One region of the Exiguobacterium sp. E4787 genome, then DNA from elsewhere that is predicted to be linked to it. Evidence: predicted binding sites of a transcription regulator. Region 1 holds the regulator's gene; each other region holds the start of a gene.
The links. Region 1 encodes LexA, which represses DNA repair genes until DNA is damaged. Its sites were predicted from a motif close to CGAACATATGTTCG; they were not measured.
Positions count from the first base shown of each region.

Region 2: a site for LexA is predicted at 1,402-1,415, ahead of KNP80_RS14385 (YolD-like family protein). Genes of this name have one in related genera too.
Region 3: a site for LexA is predicted at 1,311-1,324, ahead of parE (DNA topoisomerase IV subunit B). Genes of this name have one in related genera too.
Region 4: a site for LexA is predicted at 843-856, ahead of KNP80_RS02455 (Y-family DNA polymerase). Genes of this name have one in related genera too.

Region 1 covers NZ_JACSLY010000001.1:79,813-82,017, forward strand. Annotated here, with positions in the region: gene KNP80_RS00410 (YneB family resolvase-like protein) at 1-74, opposite strand, end outside; gene KNP80_RS00415 (hypothetical protein) at 147-383, opposite strand; gene lexA (transcriptional repressor LexA) at 589-1,209, shown strand; gene KNP80_RS00425 (metal-binding protein) at 1,209-1,649, shown strand; partial or broken gene KNP80_RS00430 (P-loop nucleotide/nucleoside kinase family protein) at 1,735-2,205, opposite strand, start outside.
Region 2 covers NZ_JACSLY010000016.1:39,549-41,753, forward strand. Annotated here, with positions in the region: gene KNP80_RS14375 (hypothetical protein) at 14-211, opposite strand; gene KNP80_RS14380 (JAB domain-containing protein) at 613-1,068, opposite strand; gene KNP80_RS14385 (YolD-like family protein) at 1,438-1,779, shown strand; gene KNP80_RS14390 (AlwI family type II restriction endonuclease) at 1,916-2,205, opposite strand, start outside.
Region 3 covers NZ_JACSLY010000008.1:62,163-64,367, forward strand. Annotated here, with positions in the region: gene KNP80_RS15990 (GGDEF domain-containing protein) at 1-454, opposite strand, end outside; gene KNP80_RS10200 (CoA-binding protein) at 808-1,212, shown strand; gene parE (DNA topoisomerase IV subunit B) at 1,342-2,205, shown strand, end outside.
Region 4 covers NZ_JACSLY010000001.1:479,016-481,220, forward strand. Annotated here, with positions in the region: gene KNP80_RS02450 (bifunctional 2',3'-cyclic-nucleotide 2'-phosphodiesterase/3'-nucleotidase) at 1-675, opposite strand, end outside; gene KNP80_RS02455 (Y-family DNA polymerase) at 877-2,172, shown strand; gene KNP80_RS02460 (YolD-like family protein) at 2,169-2,205, shown strand, end outside.

The DNA.
Region 1 (2,205 bases):
TCCGCTTGGCGACCGAGTGACGTCTCTTGCGTGGACTTGTTCGTCGACACGCGACAATAAATGACGACTCGCATCCCGTCACTTCCTTTCTTTCCATTCGCCCTCTACGATACACAGTTTCGGGGGCTGTTCGCAATCAGAAAAGATTATTCGGCGGCGAACCACGTCGTCTTGTCGTCTTCTTTCTCAGCGCGTTCGGCGAGAAGCTGTGCCTCGAGCGACTCGGCCTCCGTCAAGGCGACTTCTTCTTCGACGCTGTGCTCGATCACCGGTTCGGTCGCGACGACATCGACGTCGTGGCGCATCTCCCCGACCATATAAAACGCGAACATTCCAAGTGCCAACATGCCGACTAAAATGATTCCATTGATTGTGTCTCTCATAACGATTACCTCCTGGGAATAAGAATACACGTTCTCGAGAACGTCTGTTCGTTTATCTGTTCTCATCATAAAACAAGAACTTCTGTTCGGTCAAGTAGAAAAAAACGAACGAATGTTTGTGCGCTCATGTGTTCTTGTGTTAAACTAAACCCATAAAGAATAGGATGCGTTCGCAGGTTATTCGACATAATCGAGGTGAAATCCATTGAAAAAAATGTCAGCAAGACAACAACAGATTCTTGATTTTATAAAAGCCGAGGTCCGGGCGAAAGGGTATCCACCTTCCGTTCGTGAAATCGGAGAGGCAGTCGGACTCGCATCGAGCTCGACCGTCCACGGCCACTTGGACCGTCTAGAGAAGCGTGGATTGATTCGACGTGACAAGACGAAGCCACGTGCCATCGAGATTTTAGATGAAGAGATGTCAGTCGTGGAAGACCATGATGCCGTCATGTACGTGCCGGTCATCGGGAAAGTCACGGCCGGTACGCCGATCACGGCGATTGAGAACGTGGAAGAGCACTTCCCGCTCCCGGCCCACGTCGTCGGTTCCGACAACGTCTACATGCTCTCTGTCTCAGGGGACTCTATGATTAACGCGGGGATCTTGGATGGGGACCGTGTCCTCGTCCGTCAACAGAACACGGCCGACAATGGAGAGATTGTCGTCGCCATGACGGATGAAGGTGAAGCGACCGTGAAGCGGATTTATAAAGAAGCTTCGAAAGTTCGCCTCCAGCCGGAGAACGACGAGCTCGAAGCGATGTATTTCGATAACGTGTCGATTTTAGGGAAGGTCATCGGTGTATACCGCACGATTCACTAATGGCTAGTGGCAAGACACATACCCGTACGAATCTCGTGGCAATCGGTGCTCTTGCGATTGCCACGCCTTTTATTGACATCGATGTTCCGACCGTGTTCCTGCTTGGCGCCCTAATCGGGACGTTCTGGCTCTCCCCGGACCTTGACTTAAAGTCGGACGCCTATTATCGATGGGGACCGCTTCGGGGCTTTTGGCTCCCTTATGTGAAGATTATGCCCCATCGGTCGTTATTCTCGCATTTTCCGCTCTTGAGCGATCTGATCCGGGTCATCTATCTCGGTTTCCCGCTCACGCTCGTGCTCACGGTCACGCCGTATGAGGAAGCTGTCAGATCGTGGCTCGACCTGAACGGGGCAGCATGCTTCTTCGGACTCGCTTTCGCGACGACGCTACATACGACGCTCGACTATGCGTCCACGTTCTTCAAACGTGCGTTTTAAGCAAATGCTTATGCCATACACCCAAAAGGGCAACCCGTCTATTAGACTGGGTTGCCCTTTTTAAACGTCTGAAGATATTAACGGATTAATCATATTCGACAATTCGAATTCCTTCCGACTCAGAAGGTGCTTCAAAAAATGAAGTGACATGATTGAACACTTCTTTTGTGTCAAATGCTGCCCGTTCAGGCATTTCTGTCCGCCTTTTAGCAATTCGTCTCATACACTGCTCGTCGCTAAGATTCAGATAAATCAATTGATGGTCTGCCCCAACCTTGTTCGCTATGACAAGAAACCATTGACGTAGACCGATTGTGTTGGCAGGGAAATCCATCACGACATTTGTCCCTACTTCAAGCATACGCTGGACAGTTGTTTCTACGATTGGTTTGAGCAGTTCAGAGTGTCGTCAGTAATCTTCGAACATATGAATCTGATTAGGATAAAGTGCCTGCAACCACTCATCCTCGGACAACCGTACCGCATGCTCTTCGAGCTCGAGTCGCTTGGATACCGTTGATTTCCCTGCCCCCATCTTCCCACAAAGAAAAAATAA
Region 2 (2,205 bases), on a different contig from region 1:
CATTTTGAAACAATCAGTTATGTACTTGAAGCGTGTTTGTATTAAAGAAGACCGTCATTTGTTTTAATCGTTCTCCTTCTTTCACCTCACAAAGGATATCCATACTTACTAACTCAAATGCTTCAGGATCGATGTCCATCCGTTCAGGAAGTCTTCTAAGTAATACCTCTTTCATCTCTTTGATCGTTTGTTGGTCCAATGTGTGACTCATTTGAATCATCCTCTCCTGTTGATAGCTCAACGATACCTTGAATCTGACCACTCGACATCTCGGCTTGTTTCATATAAGCCCTGGGCTTGTTTGAAACAAGCCCAGGGCTTACGTAGGAAAAACGGCCATTTTCACCAAACAAGCACTCATTTCTTCATCAATCCAAACATCTCAAATACACATTCATGAAAAGACAGAGCAACATGATTTCTTTATGCCTTTGACTTCTCACCAAATCATTTGTTTTCGCCACGCGAAAACATTCCTTTTCCCGGATCCGAATTCTGGATCCAGGCGAGAGCAACGCGAGTCGCAAATCCCATAAAAGAAAAACGTATGTTTTTCCTCCTTGCCCTTACCGGACGGAACAGGACCGGTCCCCCGGCCCCGCTCCTTTCCATTCAACCCATGTAACCTCGCTGTTTCATGCTGACATATGACTCGTCCGCACCGAGGATGAGATGGTCGAGCACCGGGATGCCGATGAGGTCTCCCGCTTCATGCAACCGTTCGGAGACGAGGATGTCCTCCCGGCTCGGGCTCGGGTCCCCGCTCGGATGTTGGTGACAGGCGATGATGCACGAGGCATTGTTCAAAATCGCGCATTTGAAGATTTCTCTCGGGTGAACGACACTCGAATTGACGCTCCCGACATGCGCCCGGTGGACGCCGATGACCCGGTTCTTTGTGTTCAACATGATGACGAGGAACACCTCACGGTCATCATCCCCGATGAATGATGACCCGATTTGCCGAGCATTGTCAGGTGATTGGATGACGGCGTGCTCGAGGGCGACCATTTCTTCTCGAATCTCTTGCTTGATACGGATGACCTCGATGATTGACGATAGTTCCATGTTGGTTTGTCCCCTTTCGGATAAGCTGACCTCAGAACGAACACCGTTGTGCGTCCTGTTGACGGGAACGAAGCGAGCGTCGGGAGACGGTGCAAGGGCGACCGCAGAGAGAGCCTCAAAAAAATGCGTAGAGCGCATGCAGGACTAGGCTTCCGTAGCCAACGAGCGAAAAGCCTTGCTTTGAGCCAAAAGCGGAGGAAGACGGGCCGGAGGGCGCGTCATTTTTTTGACGTCCCTTGCACCGATGACCAGCGAGCTAGAGTACGGAAACAGGACGCACGGATCAATAATCAAAAAAGAGCTGTTCAAACGAGATAAATCGGGTATAAAATAAGAACAAATGTTCGTTTATATGAAAGGAGAATTGTGATGACGATGTATCGCGATCGAGGTGAGCTGAAATGGATCCCATTTCTCATGCCCGAACACAGAGCCTTACTGACGAAATACTATAAAGAAATTCAAAAGATCGAGATGCCTGATATCGACGAACAGGTCCTATCGGTCTATGAAAACGTGCTGAATGATGCAATTTTCAGTGGGAATCTGGTGGAGGTGAAATATGTGGAGGAGCGGGAGATGAAACGATTCAGAGGATTCGTGCACCGGACAAACTACATGGAGCGGACCGTCGAGCTGGCCAATCAAAGGGACGGGATCATCCATGTGCCGTTCGAGGCAATCATTCACGTGGAACAATCGATAGACTAACGCCCTGGCGGTTGTTCGAAGTCTGCGTCACGAAACGAAGTGTCGCTCCTCGACTTTCCAAAAATAGAAGGGAAGAACACAATTGTTCTTCCCTTCGCGGCACGATTCACTTATATAACTGGATTTGTATTTTGATTTATACGAATTGCTTTAAATCATTGAATCCTTTGTTTTTAGCATTCTCAATAAATAAACGGACCCGTTCTTCTCGAGGGATTTGATTCTCCAAACAATAATCTAGAAAACCAATCAACACCTCACGCGTGATCATTAATCCTTCGATCGTTTCACCTGTTAATTTTTCCGCAAGAGACGTGATTGACTTTAATTTTTTCTCACCCGTAAAGCCTCCAGAGGTGACATATCCATAAAACTCAAGCTTACTATCGTCATATGTCATATAGTTTTGAATGTACTCTGATGCCA
Region 3 (2,205 bases), on a different contig from region 1:
GGCCAAATATTTGCTCGAACGACGACGTGAGCGGTTGCGTCCCTGTCGTCACGTTCAGGTAGAGGAAACCGTAAATCGTCATGGCGAGCATCGTCGAGGCAATCCGGATGGACCGACTGACGTTCGGCATGAAGAATACGCCATAGGCGACCATGATGATGAAATAGTGGACGTTCGCACCCCAACCGAGCACGACCGTCGAGATAATCGCGTTATAGACGACTTCGACGAACAGACCGACGAAGAACGCCCGATACAATCGTTTATGTACAAAATAAAAGGATAACGTGTAATAGAGAATGCTGAGTAGATTCGACCAGGCGAGTACCGTGACGCCGAGTTGCCAAAACGTGATCAAGAACACGACGTGGATGAGCCAAGCGAGCGCGTTCCCGTAAAAAGTGATGCGGTAATTATATAGTGTACCGCGACGTTCCTCATAGGCAGTTCCCACGCGAACACCTCCTGAATCTTAGTATACCGAACTGTCATCGATTTGCCCATGGGCGTTCGAGAATCAAGTCAATCCCAACCTCGAAAACGTCTTGAATACGTCATTATGATTGCGTGAAATATCTATTTCACGCAACGTTTGTTCACACTTCATTTTCATCCGAGACACACATCGACCTGTGATCCGGAGAAATAACGTCATATAATCCGGTTTACATAATAAGTTATGGTGAACCAATTGATTTGTTTTAAAAATTTGAAAGAGTTACAGTTGTATGATAAAAGAAAATAAAGCTTGAAACGGTGATTCAGGTAAAGGTACACTGAGAACGTAAACAAAAGGGGGATTTCAGGATGGACGATCAACGTTTGAAACAATGGCTCACCGAGGCGAAGACGATTGCTGTCGTCGGCGTGTCAGCGAACCCGAACAAGACCGCGAACCAAATCGCAGACTATTTGATCTTGCAAGGTTACACAGTCATCCCTGTCAATCCAACGCTCGAGACGTGGAACGGACGCAAAGTCTATCCGACGGTCGAGAGCATCCCGGGGCGCGTCGATATCGTCGACGTCTTCCGACGCAATGAGTATTTGGCCGGCGTGGCCGAAGATGCCGTCCGACATGGGGATGTCGGTCTCGTCTTCAACCAGCTCGGGCTCACCAGCCCGGACGCCGAGCGGATCGCTCGCGATGCCGGACTCGACTACATCGAAAATCGATGCATCTATGTCGAGCACGCCCGCCTTCTCGGTTAAGACCTACCTCCTTGGTAGGTCTCCTTTTTTTCACGAGCCCCGCTCGCGGAGGGAGGCTTGCCAGAATCTAAAAACAGCTATACAATAGGATAGAAAAACGAACGTGTGTTCGAAATTGAGGTGACGAAGATGTCAACAGACTTATTTAATTACAATGAAGACGCCATCCAGGTGCTCGAAGGACTGACTGCTGTTCGGAAACGTCCGGGGATGTATATCGGTTCGACCGACCATCGCGGCTTGCACCATCTCGTCTATGAGATCGTCGATAACGCGATCGATGAGGCGCTCGCCGGATTCGGTGGCCAAATCGACGTGACCATCCATAAAGATGACGCGATCACGGTACGCGACCACGGGCGTGGTATGCCGACCGGGATGCACGCCTCCGGCAAACCGACGCCAGAGGTCATCTTCACGGTCCTCCACGCCGGCGGTAAGTTCGGCCAAGGTGGCTACAAGACGTCAGGTGGACTCCACGGGGTCGGCGCCTCGGTCGTGAACGCACTCTCGAGCAAGGTCCTCGTCACGATTTATCGCGACGGCAAAGTGTTCGAGCAGACGTTTGCCGACGGCGGGATTCCGCAGACGACGCTCCTCGAGACCGGAAAGACGCGTCAGACGGGGACGAGCGTCTACTTCAAACCGGACGCCTCGATCTTCTCGACGACGACATATAACTACGACACGCTCGCTGAACGGCTCCGTGAATCGGCATTCCTGTTAAAAGGATTGACGATCACGTTGACGGACGAGCGTTCGGATAAAGAAGAGACGTTCCATTACGAGGAAGGGATTGCCGAGTTCGTCCAATATTTGAACGACGACAAGGCGACGCTCCATCCGATCGTCTACTTCGAAGGGACGGAGAACGATATCGAGCTAGAGCTCGCCTTCCAGTTCACGGACGCCTATTCTGAGAACGTCCTCTCGTTCGTCAACAACGTCCGGACTCGTGACGGCGGCACACACGAGGTCGGCGCCAAGACGGCG
Region 4 (2,205 bases), 400 kb from region 1:
TACCATATCATCTGCCGTCACCTTGCCTTGGAGGTTCCCTGAATCCCACGACATGATTTTCGGCGGCACGACTCCGAACACACCGACTTTGATCGTATGCGTCTCGCCGTCCCCGTCGACGACTTGGCGTTCGATGATTTGGACTTCTTGTCCGTTCTCGTTGTATTTCGAGACGATCGGCTCGCCCGACAAGTCCTTCACGTTCGAGTTGACAAAGCGAAGCTTGCCTTTCGATCCTTGCATCGCGTCATACAAGAACTGGAGCCCGAAGTTGAACTCGTGGTTCCCGAGTGTGACCGCATCGAACTCGAGTGCCGACATCGCTTGATACATCGGATGTTCGAACGCGCCTGGTGCTTTCTGATGCTGTTCGCGGACGTAATCCCCGAATGGCGTCCCTTGAAGCGTATCCCCGTTGTCGAACAAGAACGTGTTGTCAGTTCCTGCTTCCTCGCGATGTTGTTTGATGAGCGTCGCGACTTTCGTCAACCCGATTGTGTTGTCGACTTTGTCCTGAAAATAGTCGTAGTTCGTGATGTTCGTATGTAAGTCTGTAGTCTCCAAGAAGCGGAGCTTTACAACGTCTTCTGACGCGAGCACGTTCGGTGCGTGGAGCGGTAACGTCGCCGGTAATACGAGCGCTGTCGCAATCGTCCATTTTAAAGCTGTTCTCATATCCATTTCCCCTTTTTCTAAAAATGTCCCAACATCTTTTACTATATCATCAGCTTGTAAACGCAACCATCTGTTTTTTGTAAATTAATCCTCAAATTTCAAATCTAACAAATTCTTTTTCAATTTCTATTTGAGACGGCGTGAGACCGTGATACGATGAGAAAAACAGAACGCTTGTTCGTAAAAAAAGGAGAGGTGGCTATGCGACGTCGGATTTTTTGTATCGACAGCGTCTCATTCTATGCCAGTTGCGAGTGCGCCGCCCGCAAGTTGAACCCGTACAAGACGAAGCTCGTCGTCTTATCAAACCTCCAAGATCACGGCGCCCTCGTCCTCGCCGCGACACCGCCGATGAAACAACTCGGGATCAAGACCGGCTCCCGGCGCTTCCACATCGACCGGTTGCCGTGGCACGAGCGGCGGCACATCATCTACGCCGAGGCCCGGATGAGCCACTATTTGAACGTATCCGTGCAAATCGTCCACATCTTGCATCAGTTCGCACCCCCGGAGGCAATCCGCGTCTACTCGGTCGACGAGACGCTCGTCGACTTGACGGGGACGGAGCGGCTGTTCGGGAACGATGCGCACGTCGCCCGCCTCATCCGCTCGACCGTCTTCCGCTATACCGGCATCCCGGTCACGATCGGCATCGGTCCGAACAACGTCCTCGCCAAGCTCGTCCTAGACTTGCATGGGAAGAAGACGGGTGTCGCCAGCTGTTTCCTCCACGACGTCGAACGATTAATTCACCCGGCCCCGATCGGCAAGATGTGGGGCGTCGGCGCGAAGATGGAAGTCCATCTCCGGCGGCTCGGTATCGACACGATCGGCGACCTCGCCCGCTATCCGCTCGAGACGCTCCATGAGAAGTTTGGCGTCATCGGCGCCGAGCTGTGGCACCACGCCTGGGGCATCGATGAGTCGCCGACAATCCTCCCACCGAGCTCTTTGTTCGGGGCGAAACGGCAGCGGCCCCGGACGATCGGCCACGGCATCACGCTCATGAAAGACTATGCGACGTACGCGGCCATCCGGCTCGTCTTACAGGCCATCGCCGTGGAGGTCGGGATGCGGACGCGGCAGGCCGGACTCGTCGGCGGCAGCGTCCATCTCGGCGTCCGCTACACCCGGACGAGCGAGCGGCGCGGCTTCAGCAAACAAAAAAAGCTCGCCCGCTTCACAGCGGACGAGCGCGAGTTCTTGCCGGTGTTGTTGACGCTCTTCCTCGACGCCTGGGACGAGACGGAGGCGGTTCGTTACGTCTCGGTCGCCCTCGGCAAACTCGAGCCAAGGAGCGACCACGTCCAGCTGTCATTCTTCGAGGACGAGTGGGCCCGGGCACGCCGGTTCGACTTCCTCGACCTCGTCGATAGCTTGAACGTCCGCTTCGGGCGCGGCACGATCCGCCCGGCGTCGAGTTTACTGAAAGACAGTCCGCTCCGTACCCGCCAGCGGTTAATCGGCGGACATAAACAAGGAGGTGAATCGTCATGAGCCAGACCCGATACAAAGACCGCGGTGAATTGA